Regions from separate parts of the Pseudomonas sp. FW215-R2 genome, predicted to be linked through region 2. Evidence: predicted binding sites of a transcription regulator. Region 2 holds the regulator's gene; each other region holds the start of a gene.
What was found. The regulator sigma-54, encoded in region 2, starts transcription at its own class of promoters, with help from an activator protein. The targets are predictions, from matches to a motif close to ANTGGCATNNANNTTGCTNT.

Region 1: the regulator sigma-54 is predicted to act here: its motif matches at 1,953-1,972, upstream of AC3WRD_RS28225 (CmpA/NrtA family ABC transporter substrate-binding protein).
Region 3: the regulator sigma-54 is predicted to act here: its motif matches at 2,334-2,353, upstream of AC3WRD_RS09275 (flagellar basal body rod protein FlgF).
Region 4: the regulator sigma-54 is predicted to act here: its motif matches at 1,450-1,469, upstream of AC3WRD_RS26780 (circularly permuted type 2 ATP-grasp protein).

What each region holds. Positions count from the first base shown of each region.
Region 1 is NZ_JBYTBO010000032.1:4,564-8,738, reverse strand. Features, by position in the region: gene AC3WRD_RS28230 (ANTAR domain-containing response regulator) at 35-610, opposite strand; gene AC3WRD_RS28225 (CmpA/NrtA family ABC transporter substrate-binding protein) at 626-1,837, opposite strand; gene AC3WRD_RS28220 (quinone-dependent dihydroorotate dehydrogenase) at 2,062-3,081, shown strand; gene rmf (ribosome modulation factor) at 3,221-3,436, opposite strand; gene rlmKL (bifunctional 23S rRNA (guanine(2069)-N(7))-methyltransferase RlmK/23S rRNA (guanine(2445)-N(2))-methyltransferase RlmL) at 3,967-4,175, shown strand, end outside.
Region 2 is NZ_JBYTBO010000003.1:199,678-203,852, forward strand. Features, by position in the region: gene rapZ (RNase adapter RapZ) at 1-207, opposite strand, end outside; gene ptsN (PTS IIA-like nitrogen regulatory protein PtsN) at 210-674, opposite strand; gene hpf (ribosome hibernation-promoting factor, HPF/YfiA family) at 686-994, opposite strand; gene AC3WRD_RS05815 (RNA polymerase factor sigma-54) at 1,068-2,561, opposite strand; gene lptB (LPS export ABC transporter ATP-binding protein) at 2,748-3,473, opposite strand; gene lptA (lipopolysaccharide transport periplasmic protein LptA) at 3,473-4,018, opposite strand; gene lptC (LPS export ABC transporter periplasmic protein LptC) at 4,005-4,175, opposite strand, start outside.
Region 3 is NZ_JBYTBO010000005.1:174,101-178,275, reverse strand. Features, by position in the region: gene flgH (flagellar basal body L-ring protein FlgH) at 1-654, opposite strand, end outside; gene flgG (flagellar basal-body rod protein FlgG) at 708-1,493, opposite strand; gene AC3WRD_RS09275 (flagellar basal body rod protein FlgF) at 1,539-2,279, opposite strand; gene AC3WRD_RS09270 (sigma-54-dependent transcriptional regulator) at 2,515-4,074, opposite strand.
Region 4 is NZ_JBYTBO010000027.1:14,000-18,174, reverse strand. Features, by position in the region: gene speE (polyamine aminopropyltransferase) at 1-80, shown strand, start outside; gene AC3WRD_RS26790 (hypothetical protein) at 235-468, shown strand; gene AC3WRD_RS26785 (ribonuclease E inhibitor RraB) at 679-1,026, shown strand; gene AC3WRD_RS26780 (circularly permuted type 2 ATP-grasp protein) at 1,503-2,912, shown strand; gene AC3WRD_RS26775 (alpha-E domain-containing protein) at 2,925-3,875, shown strand; gene AC3WRD_RS26770 (transglutaminase family protein) at 3,872-4,175, shown strand, end outside.

The DNA of each region.
Region 1 (4,175 bases), on a different contig from region 2:
CCTGTAGGGATTGCTTAGCGAGATCTGTGCCAGCTCAGCCGAGCAACTCGCTCATGGCAATAATCTGCTCCGCCACCTGAATCAGTTTCTGCTGGCGGCTCATGGCCTGGCGGCGCATCAGGGTGTAGGCCTCTTCTTCGTTGCAGTCCTTCATTTTCATCAACAGACCCTTGGCCAGTTCGATGCGTTTGCGCTCGGCCAGTTGCTGGTCGCGGGCCTGAAGCTGGGCGCGCAGGGCCTGATCGCTTTCGAAGCGGGCCATGGCCACGTCGAGAATCGGCTGCAAGCGTTGTGCGTGAATGCCTTCGACGATGTAGGCACTGACCCCGGACTTGATCGCCTGACGCATCACGCCGGGGTCGTGCTCGTCGGTGAACATCACGATCGGCCGGGGCTGGTCGCGGCTGACCAGCACCACTTGTTCCATCACATCACGGCTCGGTGACTCGGTATCGATCAGAATCACGTCCGGGCGCACCGTTTCGACGCGCGCGGGCAGGTCGATGGTCAGGCCGGACTCGTCGATCACCTCGAAACCGGCCTCGGTCAGCGCAGCTTTCAGGCGCCCGACTTTTTTCGCGGTGTCGTTGATCAGCAGAATGCGCAACATGTTCGCGGTCTCCTGTCAGCGGCGGGCGAGAAGGGGGGCGTTGTTGCTCAACGCATGCAGCTTGAAACTCTGCGCGTAAGCGGCCGGGTCGCTGCCGTCCCAGACCTTGCCGTCGATCAACTGGCTGCTGCGCATGTCCTCGGTACCGACCGGCACACCGACAGCGCTGGCCGCGTCGCGGTACAGCGCCAGTTGCTGCACCTGACGGGCGACGGCGAGGTAGTCCGGGTCGTCGCGCAGCAACCCCCAGCGGCGGAACTGGGTCATGAACCACATGCCGTCCGACAGGTACGGCAGGTTCACCGCGCCATCGCCGTGAAAGCGCAGGGCGTGCGGGTCCTGCCAGCGATTGCCCAGACCGTCGTCGTAATCGCCGAGAAAACGCGGTTCGATGCAGGAAATCGGGGCGTCCAGATACTCGGCGGCGCTGAGCAGCTGCGCGGTGCTGCGGCGGTTTTCCGGGCTCTCTTCGATGAAACGGCTGGCTTCGAGGATCGCCATCACCAGTGCGCGGGCGGTGTTGGGGTATTGCTCGACGAAGGCGCGGGTGCAGCCGAGGACTTTTTCCGGATGGTCGGGCCAGATGGTCTGGCTGGTCGCCATGGTGAAGCCGATATTCAGCTGCACCGCGCTGGCTGCCCACGGCTCGCCCACGCAGAAACCGTCGATGCGACCGGCCTGCAGGTGCGCGACCATTTGCGGCGGCGGTACGACCACGCTGTCGACATCCTGCAACGGATGGATGCCCTGACTTGCGAGCCAGTAATAAAGCCACATGGCGTGGGTGCCGGTGGGGAAGGTCTGGGCAAAGGTCAGCCTTGCGCGGGTTTGGTGCACGTGGCGGTCCAGCGCCTCAGGACCGGTCACGCCCAGGCTCTGCAAACCGTGGGACAGGTTGAGGCTCTGACCGTTCTGGTTCAGGCCCATCAGCACCGCCATGTCGGTCGGCGCGACGCCACCGATGCCCAAGTGCACCGCGTAGATCAAGCCGTACAGGCTGTGGGCGGCATCGAGTTCGCCGCTGACCAGATTGTCGCGCAGGTTGGCCCAGGAACTCTGGCGCTTGAGGTTCAGGGTCAAGCCGTAAGGCTGCGCAAAGCCCTGAGTGGCGGCGACCACCACCGAAGCGCAGTCGCTCAGGGCCATGAAGCCGAGGTTGATCGCGCTTTTTTCCGGGGCATCGCTGCCGTTGACCCAGGCCAGTGGCCCGATGGAGGTTTGAGTCATGAAAAGCCATCCTCAAAAAAAACGTCGTCACGGACTTTGTCGAGGCCAAACCCGGTGACGACGCCATTGTCCTTGCCTGCCTGCCGTCATTGGCCTGCGGGCTGATGCAGGGGAAGGTGCAAGGCATATGCCAGTGCAGGGGATTTGCGTGTGCGCCTCGCGCGGCGGGGCGATGCCCGGCTATAATCGCCGCCTCTTTTCGCCGCCTCGAGTCATACCCGCCCATGTACACCCTGGCCCGTCAGCTGTTGTTCAAACTTTCCCCGGAAACCTCCCACGATCTGTCGCTGGATCTGATCGGCGCGGGCGGGCGTTTGGGCCTCAACGGCTTGCTGTGCAAGGCCCCGGCGTCGCTGCCGGTGAATGTCATGGGCCTGGACTTCCCGAACCCTGTGGGTCTCGCGGCCGGTCTGGACAAGAACGGCGCGGCCATCGACGGCTTCGCGCAGCTGGGTTTCGGTTTTGTCGAAATCGGCACCGTGACCCCGCGTCCACAGCCGGGCAACCCGAAACCACGGATTTTCCGCCTGCCGGAAGCCGAGGCGATCATCAACCGCATGGGTTTCAACAACCTCGGTGTGGATAACCTGCTGGCGCGGGTCGCGGCGGCCAAATACAAAGGCGTGCTGGGGATCAATATCGGCAAGAACTTCGACACGCCGGTCGAGCGTGCGGTCGATGACTACCTGATCTGCCTGGACAAGGTTTACGCCCACGCCAGCTACATCACGGTCAACGTCAGTTCGCCGAATACCCCGGGCCTGCGCAGCCTGCAATTCGGCGACTCGCTCAAGCAATTGCTGGCAGACCTGGCCACGCGCCGCGCCGAACTGGCCCTGCGCCACGGTAAACATGTACCGCTGGCGATCAAGATCGCGCCGGACATGACCGACGAAGAAACCGCGCAAGTCGCGCAAGCACTGATCGAAACCGGGATGGACGCGGTGATCGCCACCAACACCACCCTTAGCCGCGTGGGCGTCGAAGGTATGGAGCACGGCGACGAGGCGGGCGGTCTGTCCGGCGCGCCGGTTCGCGAGAAGAGCACCCACACGGTCAAAGTGCTGTCGTCCGAGCTGGGTGGCAAACTGCCGATCATCGCGGCGGGCGGTATCACCGAAGGCAAGCATGCGGCCGAGAAGATCGCTGCCGGCGCGAGCCTGGTGCAGATCTACTCCGGCTTCATCTATAAAGGCCCGGCGCTGATCCGCGAATCCGTGGACGCCATCGCCGCCAAGCGCTGATTGGCAGATATAAAAAGGCAGGCATAAAAAAGGGCTCCTCGAAGGAGCCCCTGGGCCGTAGCCCGCCGTCCGGGAAGGACGTGCATGGTGATCAGGGTGTTGCGAAATCAGATTGTCGTGTCGGAATAAGTGCCCTGTGTCAGCCGACGGCGTGAAGTTCGTTGAGTCTGTGGATTCCCGCAGTGCCGGTCATACCGTCCCAGTTGTCGCCGCGTCCTTCTCGCCAGCCGTTGATCCAGGCTTGACGTACCGACGGTAGAGTAAATGGGCAAAGCTCACGGGATTTGCCACCAACGCCATATTGATATCCGCGCAAAAATGCTCTTTCCAACGGATCACGCTTAAGTCTTCTCATAGGGTGTTTCCCTCACTTGTTGACTGTTTTTGTCGCGTCGACCTCAATTGAGGTCTGGCAGAAAAACTCTGCCGTTGGCGGCTCGCTGCCGGCGTGGCGAGCCAAGGTGTTGACGCCGTTGCGACGTCAACCTGTGTCCAGTTCTAACCAATGAGTCACATCGAGGGAATGACCGTTTTGTCATAAGGACGTAACGAAAAGGATGCTATGGCGATAAGTAACGCCAGGTTTCATGAATGTTTATTCACCAAACCCCGGTATGATCGGCCCTGCACTGTATGACAGGTTTAATTCCTTAGTGAGAATGACCCACGTTTACCGTCGGGTACTTTTCGACGAAGGGTTGCTTTGAGTCATTTTGTTGCATCAACTTTTTTATCTGTCCCGGCATCTAAGCTCTTTTAACCCGAGCAGCGGGGATGGAACGGCACACCTTCGTGCCACGCGGGCGCTCTTGTAGAAAAGCGCCTGATTGAAAACCGGATCGGCAATGCGTTGCCGGTTCATTAGCCAAAGGCTCTGGAAAAACCATGTCCGACCGTTTCGAACTCTTCCTCACTTGCCCCAAAGGCCTTGAAGGCCTGCTCATCGAGGAAGCCGTCGGGCTTGGCCTTGAAGAAGCCCGCGAGCACACCTCCGCCGTGCGTGGCATGGCGACCATGGAAACCGCCTATCGCCTGTGCCTCTGGTCGCGTCTGGCCAACCGTGTGTTGCTGGTGCTCAAGCGCTTCCCGATGAA
Region 2 (4,175 bases):
CGAGAGATGACTGGGCAGATTGCGCGCATCGATCGATACCGCGACCAGTGGCTGAGACAGTTCCGTATGAATCAGTGCGCGCTCCGCCAGTTCCGGGAGCAGGCCGGCCGGCAAATTGTCGATGCAGTAGTAGCCGTTGTCCTCGAGGACATCCAGAGCGGTACTTTTGCCCGAGCCGGAGCGGCCACTGACGATGATCAAGCGCATGTTTAGTGCCCGTTTTGCTCGTCCAGGACAACCTGATACAAGGCTTCGTTGGTGGTGGCGCGACGCAATTTTTCGCGTACGTCCTTGCGGTCGAGCATGCTGGCGATCTGGCGCAGCAGTTCCAGGTGCGCATCGGTGGCGGCTTCCGGGACCAGCAGCACGAACAGCAGGTCGACCGGTGCACCATCGATGGCGTCGAAATCGATGGGCGCTTCAAGGTGCATCAAGGCGCTGATGGGGGATTCGCAACCCTTGAGGCGGCAATGGGGAATGGCGATGCCGTTGCCAAAACCGGTCGAGCCGAGTTTTTCACGGGCAATCAGTGCCTCGAAGACATCTTGCATCTCCAGATCCGGTACTTCCCGGGCGATCAGGTTGGCAATTTGTTCGAGGGCTTTCTTTTTGCTGCCGCCCGGCACGTTCACGAGGGAACGGCCGGGGGTCAGGATGCTTTCAAGTCGGATCATGGGGGTGGGGGTTATCGACCGGTAGCGCCCTGAAGCAGGCTCTGGGTCTTTTCCTTATGCTTTTTGAGTTGTTTATCAAGCTTGTCGGTCAGCGCGTCGATCGCTGCGTACATATCGGTATGTTCCGCGTTTGCGACGACCTCGTTACCGGGAATATGCAGCGTGGCTTCGATTTTCTGCTTCAGCTTCTCGACGCACATCGTGACTTGCACGTTGGTGATCTTGTCGAAATGCCCCTCAAGCCTCTTGAGCTTTTGCTCAACGTACTCACGGAGAGGTTGGGTAACTTCCAGTTGGTGTCCACTGATGTTGACTTGCATACAGCTTCTCCTTCGTTGCCAGTGCATAAAGCGGCAGGCCGAAGAGCCTGCCACTGGAACGCTGTAACGTGGCTTACATCAACCGCTTGCGTTCGCTCGAAGGCGCGATCCCGAGGGATTCGCGGTACTTGGCGACGGTGCGGCGAGCCACCTGAATGCCTTGTGCCTCCAGTAAACCAGCGATCTTGCTGTCACTCAACGGCTTTTTCTGATTTTCCGCGGCAACCAGTTTCTTGATGATCGCGCGGATCGCCGTGGACGAGCATTCGCCGCCTTCGGAGGTGCTGACGTGGCTGGAGAAAAAGTATTTCAGTTCATAAATGCCCCGGGGGGTATGCATGAATTTTTGCGTGGTCACCCGGGAAATCGTCGACTCGTGCATGCCCACCGCTTCGGCGATGTCATGCAGCACGAGAGGCTTCATGGCTTCGTCGCCGTATTCAAGAAAGCCGCGCTGATGCTCGACGATCTGGGTGGCCACTTTCATCAGGGTTTCGTTGCGGCTCTGCAGGCTCTTGATGAACCAGCGGGCTTCCTGCAACTGATTGCGCATGAAGGTGTTGTCGGCGCTGGTGTCGGCGCGGCGCACGAAACCGGCGTACTGGGCGTTGACCCGCAGGCGCGGCACCGATTCCTGGTTCAGTTCGACCAGCCAGCGCTCGTTGTCCTTGCGCACGATGACGTCAGGCACCACGTACTCGGCTTCGGTGGACTCGATCTGCGAACCGGGGCGCGGGTTGAGGCTCTGCACCAGTTCGATGACCTGGCGCAGTTCATCTTCCTTGAGCTTCATGCGGCGCATCAGCTGGCTGTAGTCGCGGCTGCCGAGCAGGTCGATGTAATCGGTGACCAGACGCTTGGCTTCCGCCAGCCAAGGAGTCTTGGCCGACAGCTGGCGCAATTGCAGCAGCAGGCATTCGCCCAGGTTGCGTGCGCCGATGCCGGCAGGTTCGAATTGCTGGATGCGGTGCAGGACGGCTTCGATCTCGTCCAGCTCGATGTCGAGCTCCGGATCGAAGGCGTCGAGAATTTCTTCGAGGGTTTCGTCGAGGTAGCCCTGATTGTTGATGCAGTCGATCAGGGTGACGGCGATCAGGCGATCGGTGTCGGACATCGGCGCCAGGTTCAGTTGCCACAGCAGGTGGCTTTGCAGGCTCTCGCCGGCGGAGGTACGGGTGGTGAAGTCCCACTCGTCGTCATCGCTGCTCGGCAGGCTGCTGGCACTGGTCTGGTAGACGTCTTCCCAGGCGGTGTCGACGGGGAGTTCGTTGGGGATTCGCTCGTTCCATTCGCCATCCTCTAGATTGTCGACCGTCGGTGCGGTCTCCTGATAGGAGGGTTCCTGGATCTCGGTGTTGGGCTTCTGTTCGGCGTTGTCGGCCATGGGATCGGAGTTGTCGAAGTCGTCGCCGTCTTCCTGGCGTTCGAGCATCGGATTGGATTCCAGAGCCTCCTGGATTTCCTGTTGCAGATCCAGGGTCGACAATTGGAGCAGGCGGATGGCCTGTTGCAGCTGCGGTGTCATCGTCAGCTGCTGGCCCATTCTCAAGACTAGCGATGGTTTCATGGCAGGGGCTTAACACCTTATTCGCCGGCGCTATGCGCCATCCACTACAGGGCGCCGAAGCGCCAAACTTAAGCAAATTATATGCCTGAAACTGTCGTGTTTGCCTAGAGCGCTGTAACAATAAAAGCGTATAAAAGTGCGCTTCAACGTTACAGCACCCGGACGGCTGGTCGAATGCTGTCGCGCTTACAGGCGGAACTCGTGACCCAGATACACTTCCTTCACCAGATCGTTGGCGAGGATGGTCGCGGAGTCGCCTTCGGCGATCAGTTGGCCGTCATTGACGATGTAGGCCGTTTCGCAGATATCCAGCGTCTCGCGGACGTTGTGGTCGGTGATCAGTACACCGATGCCCTTGGCCTTGAGGTGGTGAATGATCTGCTTGATGTCACCCACGGAGATCGGGTCGACACCGGCGAACGGTTCGTCGAGCAGAATGAACTTCGGTGCAGTGGCCAGTGCGCGGGCGATTTCCACCCGGCGACGCTCACCACCGGACAGGCTCATGCCGAGGTTGTCGCGGATGTGGCTGATGTGGAACTCCTGCAGCAGGCTTTCCAGCTCCTTGCGACGACCGGCCTTGTCGAGCTCCTGACGGGTCTCGAGGATGGCCATGATGTTGTCGGCCACCGAAAGTTTGCGAAAGATCGACGCTTCCTGTGGCAGATAGCCGATACCGGCCTTGGCGCGACCGTGCATCGGCTGGTGGCTGACATCCAGGTCGTCGATCAGCACGCGACCCTGATCGGCCTGCACCAGGCCGACGATCATGTAGAAGCAGGTGGTCTTGCCGGCGCCGTTGGGGCCGAGCAGGCCGACGATCTGACCGCTGTCGATCGACAGGCTGACATCGCGCACGACCTGGCGGCTTTTATAGGCCTTGGCCAGGTGCTGAGCTTTCAGAGTTGCCATTACTGGGATTTCTCGTCGGTTTTCTTCTTCGGCTGGATCACCATGTCAATGCGCGGACGCGCTTCGGTGACCTTGTTGCCGGTGGCACGACCCGCGCTGGCCAGCTTTTTCACCGTGTCATAGACGATTTTCTCGCCCTGAGTGGTGTTGTTGTCCTTGTCGACGACTTTCGCCTTGTCGATCAGCACAACGCGGTTTTGCGCGGCGTGGTACTGGATGGTCACGCCCCAGCCCTGTACAGGCTTGGTGTCGCCAGCCGTCTGCAACTGCTCGAAGTAGGCAAGGTTGCCCACCGAGGTCACGACGTCGATATCGCCGGTCGGGGTGCGGGTGATGGTCACGGTGTTGCCTTTGACGATCATCGAACCCTGAGTGATGATCACGTCACCTTTATAGGTGGCAACGCCATTCTTGTCGTCCAGCTGGGCATCGTCGGCCTGAATGCGGATTGGCTGCTCTTGATCGTTCGGCAGAGCCCAGGCGCTCACGCTTCCCAGTGCTGCGCCCAGACTGAGCAAAATAGGGAGGGTTTTAACGAGCCTCATACTGTCCTCTTACGTTCGATAGCAGGTGTATCCTGCTTTCCTTCAAATACGCTTTCATTCCCACGCCGGTCGATACACCGCCAGCGCCGTCGATTCTAACGGGTTGCTGGGTCTGCGCATATTGTTGCTGCGGGAACACTGTCATGCGAGTGGAGGT
Region 3 (4,175 bases), on a different contig from region 2:
GCCTGGCTGACTCGCATCGGCGAACGAACCGGTGCCCGAGTAGGTGATGCGCGCATCGGCGACCCGGGTCGACGACACGGTGTTGTCAGTGGCGATGTCATCGGCGCGCACGAGGCCGGCGATCCGCACCAGTTCATCACCGGTGTTGAGGGTCATCCACTTCTCGCCACGCACGGCAATGATGCCGTTGGGCAGCACGTCGGCGACGGTCACGGTGATCGAACCGGTCAGGGTGTTGCCCTGGGCCGCCTTGCTGTCGCCCTTGGTCGCACGGTCGCCGCTGTAGCCGACGTCCAGGCTCAGGTCGTTACCGCCCAACGGGTTGTTGGTGGTGCCGCTGCCGCCGAACAACGAAGTCAGGCCGATGCCGGTCTTGCTGTTCTTGGCCACTTGCGAGTTGGCGTTCTTGCTGGCCTGAGTCTTCTCGTTCAGGGTGATGGTGATGATGTCACCGACCCGGAACGCCTTGCGGTCGCTGTACAGGTTCTGTTCGAAACCGGCCTGATAGATCGAGCCGTTGTTGGCGGCCGCCGGCAACGGCGTCCGCGGCAACACCGGGGCGTAGTAAGGGTCATTGGGCTTGGGCGTCGGAGCGACGCAGCCCGCGAGCGAGACCACCCCACCCAATGCCAGAACAGATACGAAGCGTTTCATGACCCTTACCTCACGGTGTTGCAGGCGGCCTCATGGCCGCCTCATAGACTTGATTACAGATTCTGCGTTACGAACGAGAGCATCTGGTCGGCGGTGGAGATCACCTTGGAGTTCATCTCGTAAGCGCGCTGAGTGGTGATCATGTTGACCATCTCTTCCACGGTGCTGACGTTGGAGGTTTCCAGGGTGTTCTGCAGGGTGGTGCCGAAACCGTTCAGGCCCGGAGTGCCGATTTGCGGCGCGCCGGAAGCGGCGGTTTCCAGGAACAGGTTGTTGCCCACGGCTTGCAGACCGGCCGGGTTGATGAAGTCGGCGGTTTGCAGGTTGCCGATCACTTGCGAGGCGGCGTTGCCGGCAACGGTGATCGACACGGTGCCGTCACGGCCGACGGTGAAGGTCTGGGCATTGTTCGGGATGACAATCGCCGGCTCCAGAGCGAAACCGCTGGCGTTGACGATCTGGCCATTGGAGTCGAGGTGGAAAGTACCGTCACGGGTGTAGGACGTGGTGCCGTCCGGTTGCAGGATCTGGAAGAAACCACGGCCGTCGAGGGCCATGTCCAGCGGCTGCTCGGTGGTTTGCAGGCTACCGGCGGTGAAGTTCTTCTGGGTGCCGACGATGCGCACACCGGTACCCACTTGCAGACCCGACGGCAGTTCGCTGTCCTGGGTCGACTGGGCGCCAGGCTGACGCTTGATCTGATACAGCAGGTCCTGGAACTCGGCGCGGTCACGTTTGAAACCCGTGGTCGACACGTTCGCCAGGTTGTTGGAAATGGTGGTCAGGTTGGTGTCCTGGGCGGACAGACCGGTTTTGGCAACCCATAGAGCCGGAAGCATTCGATTCTCCTCGTGCGCCTGTTTTACGGCGCGACGTTCTGATAATTAGCTGATCTGCAAGACCCGAGCCATGGCCTGGTCGTCGTCTTTGGCGGTGTTCATCATCTTGACGTGCAACTCGAACTGCTTGGCCAGGGCCAGCACCGACGTCATTTCTTCCACGGCATTGACGTTGCTCGACTCCAGGAAACCCGACACCAGTTTGACGTTGGCATCGGCCGGCGCAGGCTGGCCGTCCTTGGTGTAGATCGAACCGTCCAGGCCCTTGTTCATGTTCTTGATGTCCGGATTGACCAGTTTGATCCGGTCGACTTCGGCCATGACGCGCGGGCCTTCGCCCATCGCACGAATACTGATGGTGCCGTCTTCACCGACTTCCACCTGCTGCTGCGGCGGCACGGCAATCGGTCCGCCGTTGCCCATGACCGGCATGCCGTTGCCGGCACGCAGCACGCCCAGGGCGTCGATATTGAGGCTGCCGGTGCGCACGTAGCTTTCGCCGCCGTTGGGGTTCTGCACGGCAATGAAACCGTTGCCGGTCACGGCGACGTCGAGGTCGCGACCGGTCTCCACCAGGGAGCCTGCGGTAAAGTCGGTGGCGGGCCGTTCGCTCATGGCAAACGCACGCGCCGGAAAGCTGTCACCGAACACCGGCATCGAACGCGCCTGTTCCAGGTCGCGCTGAAAACCATTGGTGGAGATGTTCGCCAGGTTGTTGGCATGAGCCTTTTGCGCCAGTGCGTTCTGGCTGGCGCCGGTCATTGCCACATAAAGGTACTTGTCCACACTCTTTCCTCTGCATGCCGGACGTTTGCCGCCCACCGCTGTACTGCTGAGCCACAAGCAATTTGCAGACCAACTTTTTTCTGGCGGTCGAGGACCCGATAAACAAAGGACTTGAGGGATTCAGCAGGGTTTGGGGAAATGTATCGAAGTCGAAAAACCGGCGGTGTCATGCCGCTTGGCGGCAATGGTGAGGCGCGATCACCCCGTGCCTTGCGCAGGAGTGATCGCGCAGGGATCAAGACTCGGTCTTGCCCACCTCATACTCACGCAGCTTGTTGGCAATCGTGGTGTGCGAGACGCCCAGCCGCTTGCCCAGCTGCCGACTGCTCGGATGTTCGGAATACAGTCGCTCAAGCACCGCTTTCTCGAAGCGCCCGACAATCTCGTCGAGCCCGCCCTCCAGCGAGAAATCGCCAAGCGGCTGACGCACGCCATAGTCCGGCAGACGAATATGCTCGGCCTTGACCGTCCCGCCATCACACAGCGAAACCGCCTGGAACAGCACGTTCTCCAGTTGTCGCACGTTGCCCGGCCAGTGGTAATGACTGAGCCGATCCATCGCCGCCGGCGCCAACTTCGGCAACGGGCAACCGATCTGCCGACTGGCCTGATCGAGGAAGTGCTCCACCAACGGCGTCAAACCGTCGAGGCATTCGCGCAGTGGCGGGATGTGCAACGAAAGCACGTTTAAGCGATGGTACAAATCCTGGCGAAACTCGCCACGAGCGCACAACTCGGACAGGTCGACCTGGGTGGCGCAGATCACCCGTACATCCAGGTAAACCTCTTCATCACTGCCCACACGACGGAAGCAACCGTCCTGCAGGAAGCGCAGCAATTTCACCTGTAAGCGTGGGCTCATTTCGCCGACACCATCGAGGAACAACGTGCCGCCCGCCGTCAGCTCCAGCAGCCCGAGCTTGCCTTCAGCCCGCGCCCCTTCGAAGGCACCGGGGCCGTAGCCGAACAACTCGGTCTCGGCCATCGACTCCGGCAGCCCCGCGCAGTTGAGCGCCATCAATGGCGACTGGCCGCGCGGGCTCGCCAGGTGACAAGCCCGAGCCAGCAACTCTTTACCGGTGCCGGTTTCGCCTTCAATCAATAGCGGCGCATCCAGCGGCGCCATGCGCCGGGCTTCACGCACCACTGCCGCCATCACTTTCGAGCTTTGGAAGATGCTGTCGAAACCACGCAACTCCTGCTTGCGCACGTTGTAGATGCGCTCGCCGACCCGATCCGCCCGATGCAGCGTCAGTACCGCACCGGCCATGGCCTCGCTGTCGTCGTGCTCCGATTGCAATGGAGCGATGTCGGCCAGAAAGATATCGCCCTTGACCTTGACCCGCATGCCGTTGATTCGCGATTTGTTGGCGCGCACCAGTTCGGGCAAGTCGAAATCCTCGGCGTAACGCGACAGTGGAATCCCCGGCACTTCGTCGACCCGCACGCCGAGCAACTGCGCCGCCGCACGGTTGGCGGCAACGATCGAGCCACCCATGTCAATCGACAGCACCGGAAACTCCAGCGCACCGAGCAACGCATTCAGTTCCATGTGTCGGCGTTCGCTGGGCATCAGCCCTACCCGCTTGACGCCGAACACCCCGGCGATGGCTTCGAATTTGGGCCGCAACGCCTGGAACTGCAGGTTGATCAGGTTCGGGCAATGCAGATAGATCGCATTGCCATGCTCACCACCGACCTCGCCGCGGGCAACGTTGATCCCGTACTCCACCAGCAGATTGAGGATGTCGCGCAGGATGCCGATGCGGTTCTGGCAGTGGACTTTGATACGCATATAAAGGCCCGAAACAGGTAGAGGGGCGGATTTTTCTCTGCCGCCCGCAAGATAGTCGTCAAGATTATGTGACAGACACCGGCCATTTCAAACCCGCCAAT
Region 4 (4,175 bases), on a different contig from region 2:
ACAACCCGGAAATCCACATCGGCGCCTTCGCCTTGCCGCAATACGTGCTGCAAGCGGTGAACAAGCCAAGCAACGACTGATCACTCAGCCGTTATCACTGCGGGAGCGAGCGGCTTCGTTCCCGCAGATGAAATGTTTTTCATGTTTCATCGGTGTAAAGCTTTTGAACGATCAATCCTGACAAAAGTCGAGATAGATATGAGCCCATTTGCGGGTTTGTTCGAGGAGGCACCAATGCAAAAGTGGAAAGTCACTTTCGTGGATGATCACGGTGAAATTGTCGATGAAATCTTCGAGCGCGCGGAATGCCCCAGCGACGATGAGGCCGCTCGATTGATCAAGGAACGACTCCTTCCTGTCGCCGCCGCACTGGATCTGAACGATCTGGAAGGGCGCACCTCCGATGCAGGCGCCAAAAGCCTGAAAACCCAGAACAGCATCGAAATCCGCAGCATCACGCCCATCTGAAAATCTTCTTGTCCGTAACGTACCAGGCCTTGGCAGCGGCTCTATCTTGGGGCTACTCTGCAAGCGAGATCAGCGAACGGATCGCTAAGGTCTGGTCTTGTCAGCTACATGCTTGTTTCCCGCCGGCAACACGGTTGTCGTAGCGCTTGAGCCGTTCGGCCAGGTGCAGGGAATACGGAAAGTCTATCCATCTATGCGAGGGGGACGTTCATGAGCACAGCCTATCAAGAAGACATCAGCAGCAGCGTGCTGCGCCGCATGAAAGAAGGCGGTTTCGATTTTTCCCGATTCCATCCCATCGAGTTCTACGCCATTTTCCCGGACGAGGAGCGGGCGCGCAGGGCGGCAGGCAAGTTTCGCGGTGAATCCATCAATGCCCAGGTCAGTGCGCGCGACGACGGCGCGTGGTCCCTGGAATTGAGCAAGGTGATGTACGCAACCTACGACGACATTGGCGATTTCGAACAGGGCTTTTCGGCGGTGGTCGAGCCCTTGGGCGGCATCATCGAAGGCTGGGGCGTGAAGCAGGAGGTGCGCAACCGCCATCGTTTGAACTGATAACCCTCGCAACACGTCGAGCAACGGCTGACCTTCGGGTCGGCCGTTGTCGTTTCTGCACCCTGAACATCGCCCGGCAAAACCCTGAAACAAGAATCCGGCGCAAAAAAAAGCCACCGGGAGAGGTGGCTGAAAGGGAAGACCGGAAGGAGAGGAAACCGGTCAGGGTTACGGCCGGTAGGGCTGCCAGGGCAAGCCGGATCAGTTGGGCTGCGCACTTCGTCAGGGACGTTTCGCAGCGGATGTGCGGATTATCCGCAGGCGGCGCCGGGCAGTGAAATCAACTCTGACTATGCTGGTGATAGGCGACTGCACTGCGTCGCAATGAGGCGGGGGCGATCAGGTTGGGGCATTTGCCGCACAGGAATGGTGCGGTGTTTGTGGCGTGAATATCCAACCGATTGAAATCAAAGCGTTTATGCCGATGGCACGGGCCTTGCGAAGGCCTGTATGTCCGGGGTGACAAGGAGTACGGCATGATCCGCACCTATTTTGATGAAATGTACGATGCCGGCGGCCAGGTCCGCCCGCATTACCGGGAGTTTGCCCGCTGGCTGGCCGATACGCCTGACGAGCTGTTGGCCCAGCGGCGACGCGAGGCCGATCTGCTGTTCCATCGTGCCGGGATCACTTTCACGCTCTACGGGGACGAGCAAGGGACAGAACGCCTGATTCCCTTCGACACCATTCCGCGCAGCATTCCCGCCAGCGAGTGGCGGATCGTCGAGCGCGGCTGCATCCAGCGCGTCAAGGCGTTGAACATGTTCCTCGCCGACCTCTATCACGAGCAGCGCATCATCAAGGCCGGGATCATTCCCGCCGAGCAGGTGCTGGCCAACGAGCAATACCAGTTGGCGATGCAGGGGCTGGATCTGCACCGCGATATCTATTCGCACATCTCTGGCGTCGATCTGGTGCGCGACGGCGACGGCACGTATTACGTGCTCGAGGACAACCTGCGCACGCCCAGCGGCGTGAGCTACATGCTCGAAGACCGCAAGATGATGATGCGCCTGTTCCCCGAGCTGTTCGCGGCCCAGCGCATCGCCCCGATCGACCATTACCCGAACCTGCTGCTCGACACCCTGAAAAGCTCAAGCCCCATCGACGACCCGAGTGTGGTGGTGCTGACACCGGGGCGGTTCAACAGCGCGTTTTTCGAGCATGCGTTTCTGGCCCGGGAAATGGGCGTCGAGCTGGTCGAAGGTGCCGATCTGTTCGTGCGCGACGACAAGGTCTTCATGCGCACCACCGATGGCCCGAAAGCGGTGGACGTGATCTACCGCCGGCTCGACGACGCCTTCCTCGACCCGTTGGCGTTCCGCCCGGATTCGATGCTCGGCGTGCCGGGTCTGCTGTCGTCGTATCGCTCCGGCAATGTGGTGCTGGCCAATGCGATCGGCACCGGCGTGGCGGACGACAAGTCGGTGTATCCGTTCGTCACCGAGATGATCCGTTTCTACCTTGATGAAGAGCCGATCCTGAAGAACGTGCCGACGTGGCAATGCCGCAATCCGTCTGAACTTTCCCATGTGCTGGCCAATCTTCCGGATCTGGTGGTCAAGGAAACCCAGGGCTCCGGCGGTTACGGAATGCTCGTGGGGCCGGCGGCGACGACAGCGGAAATCGATGCGTTCCGCGAGCGGATCAAGGCCAAGCCCCACGCGTACATCGCGCAACCGACGCTGTCGCTGTCGACCTGTCCGACCTTTGTCGAAAACGGCATTGCGCCGCGCCATATCGACCTGCGTCCGTTCGTATTGTCCGGCCGCGAAACCCGGGTTGTGCCCGGCGGTTTGACCCGTGTCGCCCTGCGTGAAGGCTCTCTGGTGGTGAATTCATCCCAGGGCGGCGGAACCAAGGACACCTGGGTGGTCGAGGATTGAAGGAAGCCTGCCATGTTAAGTAGAACTGCCTCGGATCTGTACTGGATGTCGCGTTACCTGGAGCGGGCGGAAAACCTCGCCCGCATGCTCGATGTCAGCTATTCGCTGTCGCTGATGCCGCAGGACGGCCGTGGCGACGGTTTGCACGAACTGGCGATGCCGTTGCTGATCACCGGCACGCTGGACGATTACCTGGAACGCCATGGCGAATTGCATGCCGAGCGATTGCTGCACTTCTTCGCGCTCGACGCGGCCAACCCGGCGAGCATCTATAGCTGCCTCGGCGCGGCGCGAGCCAGCGCCCACGCGGTGCGCGGTCGGATCACCGCCGACATGTGGGAGAACATCAACGCCACTTGGCTGGAGATCCGCGGGATCGCCAACCAGGGCCTCAGCCGCTATGGCATGAGCCGTTTCTGTGAGTGGATCAAGGAACGTTCGCACCTGTTCCGCGGGGCGTCCTACGGTACCATCATGCGCAACGATGCGTTTCGTTTCATCCGGTTGGGCACGTTCATCGAGCGGGCCGACAACACTTTGCGCCTGCTAGACGCCCGCTATGAAATGGCCGGCGATCAGGCCGAAGCGGTCAGCGACGGCACCGCCCACGCCTATTACCAATGGAGTGCCTTGTTGCGGGCCTTGTCCTCGTTCGAGGCCTACACCGAAATCTACCGCGACGCGCCCGGCGCCCGGCATGTCGCCGAGCTGCTGCTGTTGCGTGCCGACGTGCCGCGCTCGCTGCGGGCCTGCACCGAAGAGATCGACCAGATCCTCGCGCAACTGCCGGGAGCCAACGGTCGTCCAGCGCAACGGTTGGCGGCGGAAATGGACGCACGCCTGCGTTACACCGGCATCCACGAAATCCTCGAGGAAGGGCTGCACGCCTGGCTCACCGAGTTCATCCCGCTGGTGCGCCAGTTGGGCAACGCCATTCACAGTTCCTACCTGGAGGCCGCATGAGACTTTCCATCAGCCACGAGACCACCTATCACTACGAAGATCAGGTGCGGGCGAGCATCCAGTACCTGCGCCTGACACCTCACGACAGCGAGCGTCAGCATGTGCTGAGCTGGCAGCTCGACCTGCCGCGCCCGGTGCGCGCCCAGCTCGATCCGTTCGGCAACATCCTGCATGTGCTGACCATGGACGAACCCCACGAAGCGATCATCATCGGCGCTCGTGGGCAGGTCGATATCGACGAGTTGCGCGAAGCGGAGCACGAGAGTCAGTCGGCGCTGCCGTTCCTGCGTTTCACCCGGC